Regions from separate parts of the Bradyrhizobium sp. 2TAF24 genome, predicted to be linked through region 3. Evidence: predicted binding sites of a transcription regulator. Region 3 holds the regulator's gene; each other region holds the start of a gene.

Evidence for each region. The regulator PhoB, encoded in region 3, activates phosphate uptake and scavenging genes when phosphate is short. The targets are predictions, from matches to a motif close to TGTCATNNANCTGTCAT.
Region 1: a site for PhoB is predicted at 2,730-2,746, ahead of AB4Z37_RS27765 (DUF2794 domain-containing protein). Genes of this name have one in related genera too.
Region 2: a site for PhoB is predicted at 2,742-2,758, ahead of AB4Z37_RS01210 (STN domain-containing protein). Genes of this name have one in related genera too.
Region 4: a site for PhoB is predicted at 3,269-3,285, ahead of AB4Z37_RS30060 (alkaline phosphatase D family protein). Genes of this name have one in related genera too.

The regions. Positions count from the first base shown of each region.
Region 1 is NZ_JBFRFW010000022.1:30,147-35,082, forward strand. Features, by position in the region: gene AB4Z37_RS27750 (esterase) at 1-488, opposite strand, end outside; gene AB4Z37_RS27755 (Bax inhibitor-1/YccA family protein) at 918-1,709, shown strand; gene AB4Z37_RS27760 (GNAT family N-acetyltransferase) at 1,809-2,333, shown strand; gene AB4Z37_RS27765 (DUF2794 domain-containing protein) at 2,346-2,717, opposite strand; gene AB4Z37_RS27770 (DUF1223 domain-containing protein) at 3,314-4,096, opposite strand; gene acnA (aconitate hydratase AcnA) at 4,226-4,936, opposite strand, start outside.
Region 2 is NZ_JBFRFW010000001.1:279,669-284,604, forward strand. Features, by position in the region: gene AB4Z37_RS01195 (filamentous haemagglutinin family protein) at 1-93, opposite strand, end outside; gene AB4Z37_RS01200 (FecR family protein) at 314-1,276, opposite strand; gene AB4Z37_RS01205 (RNA polymerase sigma factor) at 1,376-1,897, opposite strand; gene AB4Z37_RS01210 (STN domain-containing protein) at 1,894-2,607, opposite strand; gene AB4Z37_RS01215 (50S ribosomal protein L11 methyltransferase) at 3,014-3,922, shown strand; gene AB4Z37_RS01220 (hypothetical protein) at 4,025-4,216, opposite strand; gene AB4Z37_RS01225 (aminopeptidase P family protein) at 4,436-4,936, shown strand, end outside.
Region 3 is NZ_JBFRFW010000005.1:229,804-234,739, reverse strand. Features, by position in the region: gene AB4Z37_RS10595 (aspartate aminotransferase family protein) at 1-1,173, opposite strand, end outside; gene AB4Z37_RS10590 (GcrA family cell cycle regulator) at 1,639-2,142, shown strand; gene phoB (phosphate regulon transcriptional regulator PhoB) at 2,272-2,973, opposite strand; gene phoU (phosphate signaling complex protein PhoU) at 2,995-3,711, opposite strand; gene pstB (phosphate ABC transporter ATP-binding protein PstB) at 3,737-4,513, opposite strand; gene pstA (phosphate ABC transporter permease PstA) at 4,546-4,936, opposite strand, start outside.
Region 4 is NZ_JBFRFW010000028.1:42,004-46,939, forward strand. Features, by position in the region: gene AB4Z37_RS30050 (radical SAM protein) at 1-840, opposite strand, end outside; gene AB4Z37_RS30055 (prolipoprotein diacylglyceryl transferase family protein) at 821-1,552, opposite strand; gene AB4Z37_RS30060 (alkaline phosphatase D family protein) at 1,623-3,194, opposite strand; gene AB4Z37_RS30065 (TAXI family TRAP transporter solute-binding subunit) at 3,312-4,754, opposite strand; gene AB4Z37_RS30070 (4a-hydroxytetrahydrobiopterin dehydratase) at 4,919-4,936, shown strand, end outside.

The DNA of each region.
Region 1 (4,936 bases), on a different contig from region 3:
CCGATGCGGAAGCGCGTGAACGGGTTGCTGGTGGTCAGGAACAGCGGCTCGCCCTTGAAGATGTCGGGATACTGCGCCCAGCTTGCGCGCCCGCGCTCCACCGCGTCCGAGACGTAGACGCCCCAGCCCTTGCGCACGAACATGTTCAGCCAGCCCTCCCGGCCGTCCGGCGTGGTCTCGAAATTGACCCCGGTCATGCCGCCGCCATGCCAGAACAGGATCGGCACCGTGCCGACCTCGCGCGCCGGCAGGAAGTACTGCACGTACATCTGCTCGACCTGGTAGGTGCCGTTGGGGTCGAACCGCGCTGGCACGCCGCCGGGGGTCAACGCCATCTCCTTCACCGGCTTGCCGGTCAGCTCCACCAGGCGGCCGCCGACATGAAACGAGCCCATTGCCCGCAGCGTGATCGGCTCCTCGGCCCGCGCTGAGCTGGCCGCCAACATCGCCGCGAACGCCATCGCGGCGGTGAGATGTCCTCGCAACACGTGATCCTCCCCCTTGCCCCTTTGTCCCGGCCAATCGCATCGGCCGTTGTCGCAAATCTGCCGGCTTGGCAGGCCGGCCGCAATGCCGAGTTGCACGTGGGACTAATTCACGGTTTGCATGGGGGCCGGCGGCGCGGCCGCATCGCCGCGTTCAGGTTCTGCCGGCGGGTTCGAACGGCGTGCCGACGACAATTTGAAGCAGCCGAGTGCGGTATCGCGGTCGGCTTTTCCGCGGTTTCGCGACATTCAGCCGCGCATGGAAGGTTGCGCCAGATGTATTATTTTCCCACATATCCGATGGGACAGATGCCGGGCCGACCGACCGTTTTGCTAACGCAAAATTAATATCACCGGACGACTGCATCTGGGATACATTTCGCCCCGGCAGCCCTGACCCAGTGTGCGCCGGACAACAACGAGGTTTCGACCATGTCGGACTTGGACCGTAACTATGCTTCGCCGTTCGGCCGGGCCGCCGGGCGGGCAGATGCCGTGGCCGTCGACGCTGGCCTGCGCGCATACATGCTGAAGATCTACAACTACATGGCGATCGGCCTGGCCATCACCGGCCTTGCCGCGCTCGGCGTGTACATGGCGGCCGTGACCACAGACGCCGGCGCCGCCGCCGGCCGTGTCGGCAACGCGATGCTGACGTCGTTCGGTGTCGCGATGTTCGTCAGCCCGCTGAAGTGGCTGTTCATCCTCGCCCCGCTGGTGATGGTGTTCGTCATCTCCTTCGGCATCCAGCGGCTGAAGCCGGCAACGGCCCAGATGCTGTTCTGGGCGTTCTCGGCGCTGATGGGCCTGTCGCTGTCGTCGATCTTCCTGGTGTACACCCACACCTCGATCGTGCGCGTGTTCTTCATCACCGCCGCCTCGTTCGGTGCGCTGAGCCTGTACGGCTACACCACCAAGCGTGACATGTCGGGCATGGGCTCGTTCCTGATGATGGGCCTGTTCGGCATCATCATCGCCAGCCTGGTGAACCTGTTCATCGCCTCATCGGCGCTGCAGTTCGTGGTGTCGGTGATCGGCGTGCTGGTGTTCGCCGGCCTCACCGCCTGGGACACCCAGCGCCTGAAGAACGAGTACATCTACGGCTACGCCAGCGCCGGCGGCGATGTCGCGGAGCGGGCGGCGATCACCGGAGCGCTGTCGCTGTACCTGAACTTCATCAACCTGTTCACGCTGCTGCTGCAGCTGCTCGGACAGCGCGACTGATCCGGACACGACTGGAATCGGAAAATTCCTCGGACACACAAAGCCCCGGCCTCAGCGCCGGGGCTTTTCTTTTGAGCGCCGGCGATTCACAGTAGCCGCATGTCCGATGTCCTGATCCGGCCGGCCGCCGCGGCCGACCTTCCCGCCATCACGGCGATCTATGATCACGCGGTCCGCACCGGCACCGCGACCTTCGAGCTCACCCCGCCCGATCTCGCCGACATGACCACCCGCTTCGGCAACCTGACCGGCGCGGGCTTTCCCTATGTCGTCGCGATCGCAGACGGGCAGGTGATGGGCTACGCCTATGCGGGCCCCTACCGGCCGCGGCCGGCCTATCGCTTCACGGTCGAGAACTCGGTGTACCTGCCGCCGGAGGCGCGGCGCCGCGGCATCGGACTGAAGCTGCTCACCGCGCTGATCGAGACGTCGGCCGAGCGCGGCTTCCGCCAGATGATCGCGGTGATCGGCGATTCGGCCAACGCCGCCTCGATCGGCGTTCACACGCGCGCCGGCTTCGAGATGGTCGGCGTCCATCGCAATGTCGGCTTCAAGTTCGGCCGCTGGCTGGACACCGTGATGATGCAGCGGGAACTCGGCCCCGGCGCCAGCACCGCGCCATAACCGCGCGTATCGTCAGACCAGCGACAACCTGCGGTCGATCACCAGCAGCACGCGATCGAGCTCGTGCCCGCGGCGCAGGATCTGCCCGCCCTGGGCGACGACGCTGTAGGCACCCTGGCGGCGCGCCAGCTTGGGATCTTTCACGATGCGGTAGATCGGAACCTCCGATGCGCGCCGGAAGATCGAGAACACCGCACAGTCTTTCAGAAAATCGATTGCATAGTCGCGCCACTCACCTTCGGCGACCATGCGCCCGTACAGGTTGAGAATGCGATTGAGCTCCAGGCGATTGAACGTGACCCGGCTTTGAGACGGGACGGATGCGGCTGTGCGCTCCGTCCCGCGGCTCTCGCCAGGCTCGGTATCCCCCGCGATCAGGTCCATGCTGCGCTCTCCTGTCATCCGTTCGACATGATCGGTCCGGCCGCGCTGCTCTGCAAGCCCTTCGCATCACAACATCGCCAGCGCTGCGGCAAGGCGTCGCCACCGATCGCCGGATCGGTGAAACATCCTTTCATCACCGGGAGTTAGTCGCTCACTTGCGTGCACTCACGGCGATGTCAGCTAAATCATGAAAGCGCCCAATTTCGGTCAAGCCGATGCCGCTGTGACTGGCGATAAGAAGATACTGCGTTGGCCCGGTTCCTTCGGCACCGGATTCCTCAGCCCCCAGCCCCCCGGGGTCGTCGGAGCCGGGCCTATTCGCAGGACCTTGAAAGGTGAACTTCGGGCCAACGCGAGTTGGCCTTTTTTGTTTTCAGCTTGTTGTTTTTCGCATTGCCTGCGTTGACGCGGCATGCGCCCGCGCCGATCGGCGGGGCCCGCTCTTCATCTCATCTCGCTCTTCATCTCATCACGACTGACGTCATCGCCGCCACGACGCGTCACACGCTGCGATGCTCGTGCACCACAGCCGCTGTGTCCGACGCTGTTCGATGATCGACGTGAACGCACGGTGCGCGGCAACACGCCCGGCGAGGTCAGTGCAGCGCCGTATAGGCGGCGCCGAGCATCAGGCCCGGTTTCTCGCGGCTGCCGTCCTGGACATACACCACCGCGGCGTCGACGCCGTCGCCCTTGATGTTTTCCAGCGGCACGGTCCAGCTGCCGGGCTTGCCGGTCCAGTCGCCGACCTTCAGCCAGTTGCGCACGACGTTGTAGTAGGTGACCTCCTGGCCGCGGTTCTCGCCACGCCCGATCCGGATCGGCACCGAGCGCGAGATCGCGCAGACCCACACCTCACCGCGCTCCGCTGCGCTGTTGCCGGCGGAGACCGAGACATTGAGCTGCTTGTCGGCCTGCTTGATCGACACCGGCACTGACATCACGCCGCCTTCGGCGCGGGTGCGTGTCGCCGCGTCCTCGATGCCGGAGCGATCGCTGCCGAGCACATGCATCGCGCCGTTCACCACCACCTGCGGCGTGTAGACCTCACGGTCGCCGCGCATGTGGGAATAGGCCTTTTGCTTCGCGGAGAAGCGCGAGTTGGCCAGCGTGTCCTTCCAGCCGAGATAGTCCCAGTAGTCGATCGGCATGCTGATCGCGATAATCGACGGGTCCTTGGCGAGCTCACCCAGCACCTTGTCCGCCGCCGGGCATGACGAACAGCCCTGCGAGGTGAACAGTTCGACGACCGCGCGGGGGTCGGCCTGCGCCCGCGCGCCGAACAGGATGGCGAGGCAGACGCCGAACAGCGCCGACAAGCGCAGCGACGCGAGATCCTGCAGCGGCAATTTGCGGTCTTCGACGGTGATGATGCCCATCCGAACGTCAGACGCGGGGAGCGCCTTCTCCACCAATGTCCCTGCCCCCCTCAAAAAGAAGGCGGCTTTTTCATAAGCCGCCTTCCATTCACCTGCCACTCACTTCGCGGTGAGGGCGTCTTGAGCCGATCAGGCCGCGAGCTGCCGGATCACGTACTGGAGGATGCCGCCGTTACGGAAGTATTCCAGCTCGTCCAGGGTATCGATGCGGCACAGCAGCGGCACGCGCTTGACCGCGCCGCCAGCCGAGACGATCTCCGCCTCCAGCGTCTGGCGCGGCTTGAGGTCGCCCTGCAGGCCGCGAATCGTGACCTGCTCGTCGCCCTTCAGACCGATCGACTGCCAGGAGGTGCCGTCCTCGAAGGTCAGCGGCAGGATGCCCATGCCGACGAGGTTCGAGCGGTGGATGCGCTCGAAGCTCTGGCAGACCACGGCGCGGACGCCGAGCAGACGGGTGCCCTTGGCCGCCCAGTCGCGCGACGAGCCGTTGCCGTACTCGGCGCCGGCGAACACCACCAGCGGCACCTTCTCTTCCTGGTACTTCATGGCCGCGTCGTAGATCGTCATCTGCTCGCCGTCCGGCCAGTGCTTGGTCAGACCGCCTTCCGGGATGTTGCCGTCGGCGCCCTTCAGCATCTGGTTCTTGATGCGGATGTTGGCGAAGGTGCCGCGCATCATCACCTCGTGATTGCCGCGGCGGGTGCCGTACTGGTTGAAGTCGGCAGGGCGCACCTGGTGCTCGGACAGGTACTTGCCGGCCGGCGACGTCAGCTTGATCGAGCCCGCCGGCGAGATGTGGTCGGTGGTGATCTTGTCGCCGAAGATCGCGAGGATGCGGGC
Region 2 (4,936 bases), on a different contig from region 3:
CACACCGAGCAGAAGACCCGCACGCCGCTGCGCATCGGACAGACGCCCCCAGGTCTGACGAGCAGGAGAGGATGCATAAGCAGAGTGCGGCATGACCGGCCTTTCACGTAACGCGTCATCGAACGGACTGCCGGACAGGTCCGGCCCGGGAACGATGCGGGCGCGCGCCGCAATCATCTCCCCATGCCGTGGACGAGATGACGATGCGCGAAGCGGAATCTTTTTTTGGGTGAAACTCGCTTCGATACGATGTGAGCCAGGTGTCAGTTCCGTGACACCGCTCCACCGAAACGCATGATGGCGGAAGCCCCGATCAGCCGACGAGAACGAGACCGCCAGGCAAGGTTCGGACCGGCGCCTTGAACACCGCCGCGATCTGTCCCATCACGGTGTCGAGACGCTTGATCTCGAACCGCGCCGTGACAACTCGCTGGCCGAGCTTGCCATCGAGCAGCACGATGCGGCCCGGCCGATAGCGGTTGACCTCGTCGATCACGTCGGCAAGCGGTGCATTGCGAAACACCAGCATGCCGTCGCGCCAAGCGGTCACCGTCGCAGGATCGGTTGCGATCGCCTCGCTCATCCCGCGATCATCATACGTCACGCGCTCAGCCGTGTGCGCGATCACGTGGCGACCGTTGCAGGCCACCGCGACCTCGCCATCGATGCAGGTGAGATCAACGCGCGGTCCGGTCCGCCGCACATTGAAACTGGCGCGCGACGCGGTGATATGCCCGTCCGCCGCCGTAACCACGAACGGCTGCGACGCCCGGCCATCCACCACCACCGCGGCCTCGCCCGCGAGCAACTCCATCGCCCCGTCCTGCGACGCGCCTCGCAGCGCGATGCTGGTCCGGGTGTTGAGGTCGACGGAGACGGCCTCCCCCACCGCGACATGCAGTTGTTCGCCCGTGCCGGTGCGGTGATCCGCTGCAAGCTCCGTGATCGACGGCCACAGCCCGAGCGGCGGCCGCACCATCATGGCGCCCGCCGCGGCGGCCGCGGCGGCCATGCCGCCACCAACGAAAGCCCGGCGGCTCACCTGGAATCCGCGGCGGCGTACCGCCGTCTGCTCACGCGCCAGCGCAGCGACGGGCAATTCCAGTCCTCGCCACAGCCGCCCCGCCTCGGCCAGTGCCGCGGCGTGGGCCGTGCTGCGGTCTCGCCACTGCCGCAGCTCGGCGAGATCGTCTTGCGTGGCCTCGCCGAGGCTGATGCGCGACAGCCAACCGAGGGCCTCGCGCGTCAGTTCATCGCTCGTCGGGTCACGTCCCATTGTCAGTTCCGGCACCTGTCCAGCCGCCGACGACCATCGGTGTCACGGCGTAGTTCCCAATTCATAGACGACTCGACGGACGACATTCGGCAAGCCTTGTCACAAATTCTTTGCGACATGGTCCTGGCAAAGCTCCAGAGCCCGCTGCAATTCGAGCCGGACCAGCCGCGGTGAAATATCGAGACGCGCCGCGATGTCGGCCTGGATCAGCCCTTCGAACCGCACCGCGATCAGAATCTCCCGTTGTCGCGGCGTCAGGCGCGCCAGCGCCCGACTCAGCGCCTCGAAGGTCATCTGGCCTTCGACCACCCGGTCCGGACCCGGATTCTCGTCGATCAATTCGTGCAGCGCCTCGACATCGACACGACTGGCCCGACGATCCTCGGTCCGCCAGCGGTCCCGCGCCAGGTTCACCGCGCTGGTCAGGAGATAGGACGTCGGGTTCCGCAAAACCCCGACATTGTCGCTGCGCTCCATCCGCAGATAGAGCTCGTGCAGGGTCTCCTGCGCGGCGTCCGCCGAGCCGAGCCGGCGGGTCAACCGCCGGCGCAGCAGATCGTAGCGCTCCACCAGGAGCTGCCGCAGCGCCGCCCAGCTGGTTTCCTTGTCGGCCTCCGTCATGGCCGCAACGCCCCGCAGGAATCGCCGCCGGATGATTCGGCCTTCAGCACCATGGTGACCGGCTGCGGCATGCCGGCCGGCGGCGACCGGCCGAGCGAGACCAGCCCGAGCGCAGCGGTCACCGCAGCGTCGCGCGCCGTTTCGCCGGTCGAGGCCAGGAGATGCGGCGCACGAATCTCACCGGCCTCACTGATCCAGAACTGGAACGCGAGCCGCGAGGCACCCGGACGTGTTTCCGCCCGACGGCACAGCGCGGCCATCACCTCCGCCTGAACCCGGCCGAGAAATGGCTGATAGATCGCCGCTGGCGGGAGTGGCGGGCTCGGCGCCGGCAGCGGAGCGAGCACCAGCGTAAACGCCTGCTCGCCCGTGAAGTTGAACACAAGACCGGTGCCCGACAACAGCCGCCGCAACGCAGCCTCACGGGTCAACCTGCCCAGCACCGGCGCGGAGCGGCGCCCCGCCGTCAGCGCGGTTTCGTACAGCACCTGCATGCGGCTCGCAGCGCCATAGGCGTCGAGCGCGGCCTCCAGCGGCTGGGACGGGATATCGAAGACCAGCTCGGGCTCGCCGTCACCCGCATGGGCGACACCTGCCGGTATCAGCATGGCTGCGACCACCGTCATGACCAGCGCAAACACGCAACGTGACCAGCGCTCCATGGCCGCACGCCGTTGCCTGACTTCGTCCGCATCGTGGTCACGAGACATTCCTGACGCCCACCCGCGCCGCAGGCGGCAAGTCACGCGTCTGAGTGCCGGGTGGCGCGCCTGACGATGCGAAACCGACATCGCCGCACCGCATCCCGCCTGAGCAATGGTCGGCGGGACGCTAATGATGCTGTATTACAGTTATACGACGCAGGCCCCCGGGGGCTCGCCATCCGGCCGACCGAGATCCAGGTCCGGCGACGGCCCCCAGAGCGCTCGCGGATCACCTGGCTGCCTGTACAGAGGCTGTTGACAACCCTGTGGATTACTTGTGGAACGAGAGTGGACAAGCTGTCCGCACCTTTGTGGACAAGCTGTGCATGACGGCGTCGGCAGGCTATGCACATGCTGTTGACAGCCTGTCGAAAAGCTGTGCGCTTGCACTCCTAACTCTCTTGGACATCTGATGAATTCGCCCCAGACCGACTCCGTCACCGCACCGCCCGCCACCCGCGCCAGCTTCGCCATGGCGGACGAGCGCAGCGCCAATCGGGTTGTGGACGTGCTTGCGGAGAGCTTCGACAACAACGAGGCCGCCATCGCCGCGTTCGAGCGCCCGGATGGCCGCTGGGACGTTACACTGTACTTCGCAGAAAAGCCGGACGAGGCGGCAGTGCGGGCGCTGGTGGAACTCGCCGCGGACAAGGCGAGCGCGGACGCCATCGTGTTCGACACGGTGGAGACCCGCGACTGGGTCAAGGCCAGCCTCGAAGGGCTCGCGCCGGTCGTGGCCGGCCGCTTCATCGTCCACGGCCAGCACGACCGCGCCCGGGTTCCGCTCAACCGGATCGGGATCGAGATCGAGGCCGCACTCGCGTTCGGCACCGGTCACCACGGCACCACGCGCGGCTGCCTGCTGCTGCTGGACGAGGTGCTGCGTTCGAAATGGCCGCGGCGGGTGCTCGATCTCGGCACCGGCACCGGCGTGCTGGCGATCGCCGCCGCGAAGGCGCAGCGGCACCCGATTCTCGCCAGCGACATCGACTGGCGCTCGGCAGTTGTGGCCCGGGAAAACGCCCGCCTGAATGGCGTCGGCCACCTGGTGACTGCCTTGCACGCTCCGGGATTTTCGTCACCCGACATCCGCAGCCGCGCCCCGTTCGATCTGGTGCTGGCGAATATCCTCGCGAACCCGCTGCGGCGGCTCGCGACGCCAATGTCACGGCATCTGGCGCCAGGTGCTTATGTGATTCTGTCGGGACTGCTGCCGCACCAGGCCAACAGCGTCGTTTCGGCCTACCGCGGCAACGATCTCGTCCTGGTCAAGCGGCTGCAGCTCGACGGCTGGAGCAGCCTGCTGCTGCGCAAGCCTTGATTCGAAATGGAACGCTGCGTCGCTTCAAATTGGCCGCGCCAAGGGGACCGGTTGAGGGGCGATGGACGTCGAGGACGAGGCGGACCAAACGCCCGGTGTCGTTCAGCCCTGATCCTTGCTGGCCTGCCCTTTCCTGATGTCTACCCCCGCCCGGCGCAGGCGGACCTCGGTGAGGCGGTCAAGCATCTGGACGATCAGGCCCCGCGCTGGCTTGGATGGCGCGACAGGGCCGCTCACGGGAACAGGATCGCGACGGGGCGGAGGCGAAATCTTCTCGAAAGAAAAGGCAGGCATCGGTGTGACCCCTCTTCATTGAGGTTGAAACACTCCCGAAACGTTTTCCCCGTCGTGCCGCCTTTTTATGGTCGAATTGCGCTGCAGCACGACCGAAGTCTGGCATGCACAGCTGCATGACTGCAAGATGTCAGGTGGACGATAGGTAAAAGTTTTCCGCAACCGCCCTCGGCGAAGCCGCGCGTTGCCGCTCCCAGTTCCCTCCCCTAAGGTCGTCCCATGTTCGAAGCGCACTTCCAGACGTTCGAAGATCCCGAGGGCGGCGTCGCCCTCACCGCTCGCCTCGCCGCGTTCCGCGAGGAGCTGATCCGCCGCGGCCTCACTGGCTTCGTAATTCCCCGCGCCGACCAGCAGCAGAACGAATATGTCCCACCCGCCGACGAGCGGCTGGCATGGCTCACCGGCTTCACCGGTTCTGCTGGGCTCGCTGCCGTGCTGACCAACAAGGCCGCGGTGTTCGTCGACGGGCGCTACACCCTCCAGGCAGCAAAGCAGGTCGACACCACCGCCTGGACGATCGAATCGCTGGTCGAGCCGCCACCGGAGAAATGGCTGGAAACCCATCTCGCCGCCGGCGATCGCCTCGGCTTCGACCCCTGGCTGCACACCACCGCCGCGGCCGAGCGGCTGGCCGTGGCGTGCAGCCGCGCCGGCGCCGAGCTGGTCGCGGTCGAGGGCAATCCGCTCGACGCGGTGTGGACCGAACGCCCTGGACCGCCG
Region 3 (4,936 bases):
AGACGCGCAGGCGCGCTCGAGGCGGGCCACGCCCTCGCCGATCTCGGCTTCGGTGGCGATCAGCGGCGGCAGAAAGCGCACGACGTTGTCGCCGGCGCCGACCGTGAGCAGCTTTTCGCCGCGCAGCGCCGCGACGAGCTCGCCGCTCGGGATCACCGCCTTGACGCCGACCAGAAGGCCCTCGCCGCGCACATCGCTGAGGATCGCGGGATAACGATCGACCACCGACGCCAGCTTCTGCTTGAGCAGCAGCGACATCCGTTTGACATGATCGAAGAAGCCGGGTGCCTGCATCACGTCGAGCACCGCGCCGGCGGCCGCGATCGCCAGCGGATTGCCGCCGAAGGTCGAGCCGTGCGTGCCCGGCGTCATGCCGGAGGCCGCATCGGCGGTGGCGAGGCAGGCGCCGATCGGAAAGCCGCCGCCGAGCGCCTTCGCGAGTGCCATCACGTCCGGCGTGACGCCGGTCCACTGATAGGCGAACAATTCGCCGGTGCGCCCCATGCCGGTCTGCACTTCGTCGAACGCCAGCAGCAGGCCATGCTCGTCACACAGCTGCCGCAACGCCTTGAAGAAGGACTGCGGCGCGCTGCGCACGCCGCCCTCGCCCTGCACCGGCTCGATCAGAATGCCCGCGGTGTGTGGACCGATCGCCTTGCGCACCGCCTCGACATCACCATGGGGGACCTGGTCGAAACCTTCGACGCGCGGGCCAAAGCCTTCGAGATATTTCTCCTGGCCGCCGGCGGCGAGCGTCGCCAGCGTGCGGCCATGGAAAGCACCTTCGAAGGTGATGATGCGGTAGCGCTCCGGGTGGCCTTTCGCCGCATGGTGCTTGCGCACCACCTTGATGACGGCTTCCATCGCTTCGGCGCCGGAATTGCAGAAGAACGCCACGTCGGCGAAGCTCGCGGCGCACAGCCGCGCCGCCACCTTCTCGCCATCCGGGCTCCTGAACAGGTTCGACATGTGCCACAGCTTGGTCGCCTGCTCCTGCAAGGCAGCGACGAGATGCGGATGCGCATGTCCCAGCGCGTTGACAGCCACGCCGCTGGTGAAATCGAGATAGCGCTCACCATCGGCGCCATGCAGCCACACACCCTCGCCGCGATCGAAGGCGAGATCAGCCCGCGCAAAGACCGGCATGAGATGGGACGACGCGTTGGTGCTCATGATGACCCGACAGAATGTTCGGCGGGAAATATCGACAGATCACGGTGCGAAACCCGTGAGACCGGACGATGCCCTGCCTGATGTGCTGGTTCCAGAAACAAAACGTGCCGCCTCGCGGGCAGCACGCGGCAACATTCTATTGGCGCCCCCCCGGCTGTCAACTCGGCAATGATTCCTAAAAGCCGCGGAAAAAGCGGTTTTTCGCGTTTCCAACGTAGAACATGTGGACGCGTCCTGCCCGACTCTTGCGCGTGAGTCACGGCATATTGTAGCCTTTTGACGGTCGGATACGACATCTCGTGCGGTAGATCTGATCCTTTTCGGTCCCTTGTGGCGGCGTACACGCTCGGTTGCGACCCATGCATCCGGCGAGGGCTAAAGGATTCTGCCAGCAGGGATTTTTTGAGACACAGCCGTCGCCAGCAGGCTCGTCCGTGGTGGCGCGACACGAAGGGATAGACTGCGATGACGGTAATGGGTTGGACCGACGATCGCGTGGAGCAGTTGAAGAAACTCTGGGAAGCCGGCCTGTCTGCCAGCCAGATCGCGGCGGAACTCGGCAACATCACCCGCAACGCCGTCATCGGAAAGGTCCACCGGCTCGGCCTGTCGGGCCGCGCCAAGAGCCCGTCCTCGGCGGCCCCGCGCCAGCGCAAGGCGCGTCCCGCCCAGCACATGATGCGGATTTCGCGGCCGATGTCCCGCGGCAACACCGCGCTCGCCCACGCCTTCGAGGTCGAGCCCGATCCGGTCACCTATGACAACGTTGTGCCGATGAGCCAGCGGCTGTCGCTGCTGGAGCTGACCGAAGCCACCTGCCACTGGCCGGTCGGCGATCCCGGCAGCAACGACTTCTTCTTCTGCGGCGGCAAGGCCCTGACCGGCCTGCCCTACTGCGCGCATCACTCGCGCGTGGCCTATCAACCGGCCAGCGATCGCCGTCGCGATCGCCGCCCGACCGGCAAATAAGCGACATGCGCTGAAAATCCGGCGCGGCCGCCGCGCCGGCCTTCCCGGCAAGCCAGCGACAAGCAAAACGGCGCCGCATCAGGGATGCGGCGCCGTTTGTCGTTGTGGAGAGAAACGTCGGCCTCTCGGCTACTCCGCCTTGGCGAAGCGGTCGTCGAGCGCGTAGCCAGCGCCGCGCACGGTGCGGATCGGATCCTGATCCCTGCCGAAGTTGAGGAGCTTGCGCAGGCGGCCGATATGGACGTCGACGGTGCGCTCGTCGATGTAGATGTCACGACCCCAGACGCCATCGAGCAGCTGCTCGCGGCTGAACACACGGCCGGGATGCTCGAGGAAGAACTCGAGCAGGCGGTATTCGGTCGGGCCGAGGTCGATCGGCTGGCCCGAGCGCGCGACACGGCGCTTGTCGCGGTCGAGCTCGATGTCGCCATAGGTCAGCACGGTGGCGAGCCGTTCCGGGCTCGCCCGGCGCAGCAGGCCCTTCACCCGCGCCAGCAGCTCGGGCACCGAGAACGGCTTGACGATGTAGTCGTCGGCGCCGGTGGCAAGACCACGCACCCGCTCGCTCTCCTCGCCGCGGGCGGTGAGCATGATGATCGGCAGCTGCTTGGTCTCGGGGCGGGTCCGCAGGCGGCGGCACAGCTCGATGCCGGACAGGCCGGGCAGCATCCAGTCCAGGACGATCAGGTCCGGAATGCGCTCCTTGAGCCGTGTGTCGGCCTCGTCGCCGCGCGCCACGGTTTCCACGTCATAGCCCTCAGCGTCGAGATTGTAGCGCAGCAGCGTCGTGAGCGCTTCTTCATCTTCAACAACCAGAATGCGTGCACCCATATCGGTTCCTTAGCGTCTCGATCAGTTGCCGGGGGTTGCGGTGGCGAACGCAGTCATGTCGCCCTTGGGGCGCGGATCCTGCATCTGCTGCCCTTCGACCATGTAGAACACGGTCTCCGCAATGTTGGTGGCATGGTCGCCCATGCGTTCGATGTTCTTGGCGCAGAACATCAGGTGGATGCAGAAGCTGATGTTGCGGGGATCTTCCATCATGTAGGTGAGCAGCTCGCGGAACAGCGAGGTGCAGATCGCGTCGACCTCCTCGTCGCCCTTCCACACCGCCATCGCCGCCGGCAGGTCGTGCGCCGCATAGGCATCGAGCACCGACTTGATCTGCGACTGCACCAGGCTCGCCATGTGCTCGAGGCCGCGGATCAGCTTGAGCGGATGGAAGTCGCTGTCGAGCGCGCTGACGCGCTTGCCGATATTCTTGGCGAGGTCGCCGATGCGCTCGAGGTCGGTGGCGACCCGCATCGCGCCGACGATTTCGCGCAGGTCCACCGCCATCGGCTGGCGCCGCGCGATGGTGAGCACGGCGCGCTCCTCGATGGTGCGCTGCAGCTTGTCGAGCTCGTTGTCGGCGTTGACCACGCGCTGCCCCAGCGCGATGTCACGGCGGATCAGCGCGTCGACGGATTCCACGATCTGCCGCTCGGCGAGACCGCCCATCTCCGCAACCATGCGGGTGAGCTCCTGCAGGTCCTGGTCGAAGGCTTTGGCTGTATGTTCGAAGGCCATCATATTCTCCCGCGCACGAGGCGCCTCAGCCGAACCGGCCGGTGATGTAATCCTGGGTCCGGCGATCCGACGGCGTGGTGAAGATCTTGGTCGTCGGCCCGAACTCGATCAACTCGCCGAGATACATGAAGGCCGTGAAGTCGGAGACGCGGGCGGCCTGCTGCATGTTATGGGTCACGATCACGATCGTGTAATCGTCCTTCAGCTCGTCGATCAGCTCCTCGATCTTGGCGGTCGAGATCGGGTCCAGCGCCGAGCACGGCTCGTCGAACAGGATGACCTCCGGCCGCACCGCGACCGTGCGCGCGATGCACAGGCGCTGCTGCTGGCCGCCCGACAGGCTGAGGCCGTTGGCGTTGAGCTTGTTCTTGACCTCGTCCCACAGCGCGGCGCGCCGCAGCGACTGCTCGACCCGGTTGTCCAGCTCGCTCTTGGACAGTTTTTCGTAGAGCCGGATGCCGAACGCGATGTTCTCGTAGATCGACATGGGGAACGGGGTCGGCTTCTGGAAGACCATGCCGATCCGCGCCCGCAGCAGATTGATGTCGAGGCCCGGCTCCAGGATGTTGGCGCCGTCGAAATTGACCTGGCCGCCCGCCCGCTGGTTCGGGTAGAGGTCGTACATGCGGTTGAGGATGCGCAGCAGGGTCGACTTGCCGCAGCCCGACGGACCGATGAACGCCGTCACCTTGTTCTCGTAGAGAGACATGGTGATGTTCTTGAGCGCGCGTGCCTCGCCATAGAAGAAATCGAGGTCGCGGATCGCGATCTTGTCCTTGAGCGATGACGTATCGAACGGCATGGACGTGGCTGACGGGGTCACGGTTGCCAGGGTCATTGAGTTTTCCTCGATCCGGCAAGCGCACGGGCGGTGATGCTGAGCGCAAGCACTGAAAGCGTGATGATGAGCGCACCGGTCCAAGCCAGCTTCTGCCAGTCCGCGTAGGGGCTGAGCGCGAACTGGAAGATGACGACCGGAAGGCTGGGCGTCGGTGCATTGAGGTTGATGACGGAAATCCCGGGGAACAGCGGCAGCGACACCGTGCTGAGGAACTGGTGGTTGAGCGCGGTGAACAGCAATGGCGCGGTCTCGCCGCTGACGCGGGCGACCGCGAGCAGGATGCCGGTGACGATCCCCGAGCGGGCCGCACGGTAGGCGATGCGCTGGATCATCAGCGACCGCGGCAGGCCGATCGACGCCGCCGCCTCGCGCATGGTGTTGGGC
Region 4 (4,936 bases), on a different contig from region 3:
CTGGAAGGTGACGCCACGGACACAGCGCCAGCCGAGCGCATGGCGAACGATGTCGCCGATCTCGTGATCGTTGACGCCGCGTTTCACGGTCGCCACCAGTGTCGTGGAAATTCCGTGGGCTTCCAGGTTCTCCAGCGCCTGCTGCCGAATCCGGCGTAAATCAGCGCCGCGCAGGTTGACCAGGGCGTCGCGCGCCAGCGAATCGAACTGCAGGTAGATTTCGAGCCCGCGCTTGTTGGCTGCGAGTTGCGCCACGAATTCCGGCTCGCGTGCGATGCGCAGGCCGTTGGTGTTGATCATGACATGGCGGATGGGGCGGGCGCGCACCGCATCGAGGATGGCGAAGAAGTCCGGATGGAGCGTGGGTTCGCCACCGGAGATCTGCACGAGGTCGGGTTCACCCTCGCTGGCCACCAGGGCGTCCAGCATCCGCTCGATGGCGGGCAGCGGCAGGAAGTGCGAGCGTGCCGGCGAGGATTCGGCAAAGCACACCGGGCAGGTCAGGTTGCAGTGGTCTGTCACCTCGATCAGCGCGAGGCAGGAATGCTGCTCATGGTCGGGGCAGAGACCGCAATCGAACGGGCAGCCGAATTCGGTGCGGCTCTGGAATGTCAGCGGCCTGTCGCCCGGCTTGATGAAGTCCTTGCAGCGCCGCCAGTAGGCGGCATCCGTGGAAACGAGGGTCGACTGCACACCGTGCTTGCTGCAGCGCTTTTCGTACCAGACCTCGTCGCCGATAATCTGGATCTTCGTCGGCACCAGCGCCAGGCAGGTCTCGCAGAGCGATTGGGTCTGGCCCCAGAAGATGTAGGGGCGCGATCTACGCAGCGCGGCGGTCATCAAGCATGTCCCTGTCTGGGGCGCGGGGAGGGGCCGTCGCCAGCATGACCACGGCGTAGAGCATGATGGCAAACGACAGCAGATGAAACAATGTCAGCGGGCCGATCAGCCCGGCATAGGGCTTCAAGAACTCCCAGACAAAACGCTGCAGGCCATAGAACGCAAGAGCGAGGTAGAAGCCGTTGGTGATGACGAAACTGTTTCGTTGCATCACCATACCGACATACCAGGCGGCGAAGATCGCCATCGCGGCGCATTCGTAGAGCTGTACCGGGTGGCGCTGTATGCCGTCGCCGAAATCGTGCCCCCAGGGCAACGCCGTCGGTATTCCGTACGTGAAGTCGTCGAGGCCTGCGGCGTAGCAGCCGATGCGGCCGAGCGCGATTCCGATCGCCAGCGGCAGCGCGAAACGCGCACCCGTGCGCTGTGCGATACCATTGGCCTGCTTGTAGAGCTCGATGGCGACGATACCGCCGGCCAGCGCCCCTTCGATCGACCGGGCGATGCCGGGCAGTCCTGAGAGCCACAGATTCAGTGAGCCGAACAGGTAGGCGCCCGATCCGGCGCCGAACAGCAGCGCTGCGATATAGGGCAGCCTGAATGACTGGGCCGGAAACTGGATACGCCGGACACGCGTCAGCCACAGGGCCGCCGCCGCCGCCGCCAGCCACGCCGCGATGTCGAATACGACATGAAGGGCCGCCCCGCTCATGCCACCTGCTTAGCCGATTCGGCCGATGAGTGTGTCGCGACGGCTCGCCTGGAGGTGCGGCGGTTGTCGATCAGCCGAGCTTGGGGTCGAGCGTCACCGACCACAGTGCGGTATCAGCCCGGTCCCGTAGCGTCACGGTCAGCTGTCCGCTCGCGCCGTCGATCACACAATGGCCGAAGAACTGCATTCCGGCCGACGGCGGCAGGTTCTGCCGGTCGGCCCCGGGCGCCTTGATGAACTTGATCTCCGGCCCGAAGGTGTTGTCCATCGGGTTGGGGCCGAAGGTGCCGGCGTGCAGCGGCCCCGATACGAACTCCCAGAACGGGTCGAAGTCCTGGAACTGGGCCTTGTCCGGGTTGTAGTAGTGCGCGGCGGCGTAGTGCACGTCGGCGGTCAGCCACACCGTGTTGCGCACGCCCGCCGACTTGATGAAGCGCAGGAGGTCGGCGATCTCGAGCTCGCGCCCGCGCGCCGGGCCGTCGCCCTGGGCGATGGCTTCAGAGCCCTTGCGATTGGCGGCGTCGTCATAGACCACGATGCCGATCGGCATGTCGGAGGCGATCACCTTCCAGGTCGCGCGCGACGCCAGCAGTTCGCGCTTCAGCCAGGCCAGTTGCTCGGCGCCGATGAAGTAGGCATCGGGGCCGTAGACCGTCTGCAGGTTGTCGCCGTTCGCGCCGCGGTAGCTGCGCTCGTCCAGCATGAAGATGTCGAGATGCGGCCCATAGTTGATGGTGCGGTAGACGCGCCCGGGCTCCACGATGCTCTCGCGCATCGGGTACATCTCGTGGAAGGCGCGCGCGGCGCGGGCCGCCAGCAGCGTGATGTCACGCTCCTTGTAGGCGTCGGGCAGTTGCTTGGACAGCGACCAGTTGTTGGTCACCTCGTGGTCGTCCCACTGCACGAAGATCGGCACCTCGGCATTGAAGGCGCGCAGATTGTCGTCGAGCAGGTTGTATTTGTGCGCGGCGCGGTACTCGGCAAGCGTCTCCGCCACCTTGGCCTTTTCCGGGATGGTGATGTTCTTCCAGATCTTGCCGTCGGGCAGCTTGACCTCGGCCGGGATCGGGCCGTCGGCGTAGATGGTGTCGCCGGAGTGGATGAAGAGGTCCGGGTCGTGCTTGCGCATCGCCGCGAACGTGGTCATGCCGCCGTCGTCCGGATTGATGCCCCAGCCCTGGCCGGCGACGTCGCCGCCCCATACGAAGCTGACGTCGCGGCGGCTTGCCGGCGCGGTGCGGAAGCGCCCGACCACCGGTTCGCCGACGATGTCGATATGGGAGAGGTCGCGGAAACGCGCGCGGTAGAAGATGGTCTGGTCGGACGGCAGGTTCTCGATCAGCATCTTGGCGGTGAAATCGCTTTCCGGCAGTGCGGTGATCGGCGGCAGCGCGCGGGCGTCCTTGAACGATTCCGTGGTCGCAACCTCGACCAGCAGCTGCGCCGGACGGTCGGCGCGGGCCCACACCACGCCGCTGCCCTGCGACACGTCGCCGGCCTGCACGCCATGGCTGATCTGCGGCCGGTCCGCGGCACGGCTGAGATAGGGCGCGGCGAGGCCGCCGAATGCGGTCGCTGCGCCGGTCGCGGCTGCGGTGGTCAGAAAGCGGCGACGCGAGAGATGACGGACGCGGATCGGCATGGCGGGTCTCCCTGTCTCTGGGCCGTCCAAGGCCAGACCATGGAAAGCCGTACTGACAGGCTGAAAACGGATTTGTGAAAGTTCGATGACGGCGCCGGACGTGTCGTCCGGTCCTTGTCAGCCCTGCGCGCGCAGCGGCACCGGCGCACGTGGCGGTTGCGCCGTCAGCATGCTGCGGCGGTCGGCGACGGCGGTGTGGAACTGCTCGAGCGCGATATTGAAGGCGGTGAGCGGGCCATCGTCGATGGCGCCATCCTCGTAGCAGTGCAAGGTGTCCTTCAGGATCTCGTCGGCTTCGGACTGCAGCGAGTCGAGTTCCTCATGGCTGCCGGCCTGGCGGGCCTGCGACAGCATCTCCAGCAGGCGCACGCGCAGCGAGCTGTTGTTCTGGCGCTCGTCGCGCTTGAGGTAGCCGGCGAACCAGGCGCCGAGCGAACCCATGGCGGACAGACCCATGATGCCCCACCAGATGAAATCGCTGTAGCGGTCGAGGAACGTCTTTTCCTCGCCGTCGACATAGGCCTCCGCACCGGGATGCGCCGGAATCGAGGCATCCTTGTCGGTGTCGGGGGTCTCGATCTTCGATGCCGCCGGCACGTCCGGGATCAGGCTCTGGCGCACGGCGAAGATCTGCCGCGTCAGCATCGCAGCGGTGACCTCCGACAGCGATTTGCGCGCCACGATGAGGTGCGAGAAGCTGATGGTCTTGATCTCGTCGTCCGGGCGGGGCGGTACGCCGCCGAGCGCCCCGGCCGGAATTTCGGCCACGTCATAGGCGGGCACGTTCTGGGCGATCGCGTCGGCCGCATCGATGGCGAGGAAGGTCGGCTCGCCGCCATCGCGCTGCGACGCTGCCAGCGCATCCATGGTCACCTTGCTGTTCAGCGGCCCGGCGGCGAGCAGCGCATCGACCTTCTGCGTGCGCACTGCCTCGGCCACCTCACCGGTCGAGAACTGCACGACCTCGACCTTGGCGGGATCGACGCCATACTGGCGCAGGATGGTGTTGAGCAGGTTGACGTTGGCGGGGGTGCGGCCGATCACGCCGATGCGGCGGCCTGCGAGATTCTGGATTTTCTTGATCGCGCTTCTCTTCTTGCCCTTGCCGGCGGACGGCACCCACAGCACCGCGAGATTCTTGCGCAGCACGGCGATGCTGGCGGCATCCTTCGGCACCTCGAGGTCGCCGCGGATCACCGCGAGATCGACCGTCTTGTTGGCGAAGGCCGCGGCGCTGGCGACCGCGCCGTCGGTGACGATGGTCTTCAGGCGGATATAGCCGCCGCGGTCGCGTGAGAAGGCGTGCGACAGCGCCTGGACCACCTTGACGTCCTCGCTGTTCGGCGGGCCGACCGCGATCTTCAGGGTCACAGGCCGCATGGCGATATAGATCGCACCGACGACCACCAGCACGATGGCGAGCGCGACCGCGAGCGGCATGAAAATGCCCGCCCCTTTCGGCGGGCGCTTGGCGCGGATCGGCGTCGGCTCCGGCGTGCTCGGCGCAGGGGCGCTCGATGCCGGAGACCGCGAAAACAGCTGCGCGAGGTTCAGGTTCATCCGCATCGGCCCGTTTGAGAGCAGAATTATAGCAAATTTGGGAACCGGCGACATGTTCCCGGCCGGCATGGTTACCGGTTCCATCCGCGAGCGCTCAGCGGCAAGCCGGGTTAGGATGGGAACGGTCCGACCAGGGATCAAGGGTGTGACGACAGGAGGGTATCATGGATCAGCGTCTGACC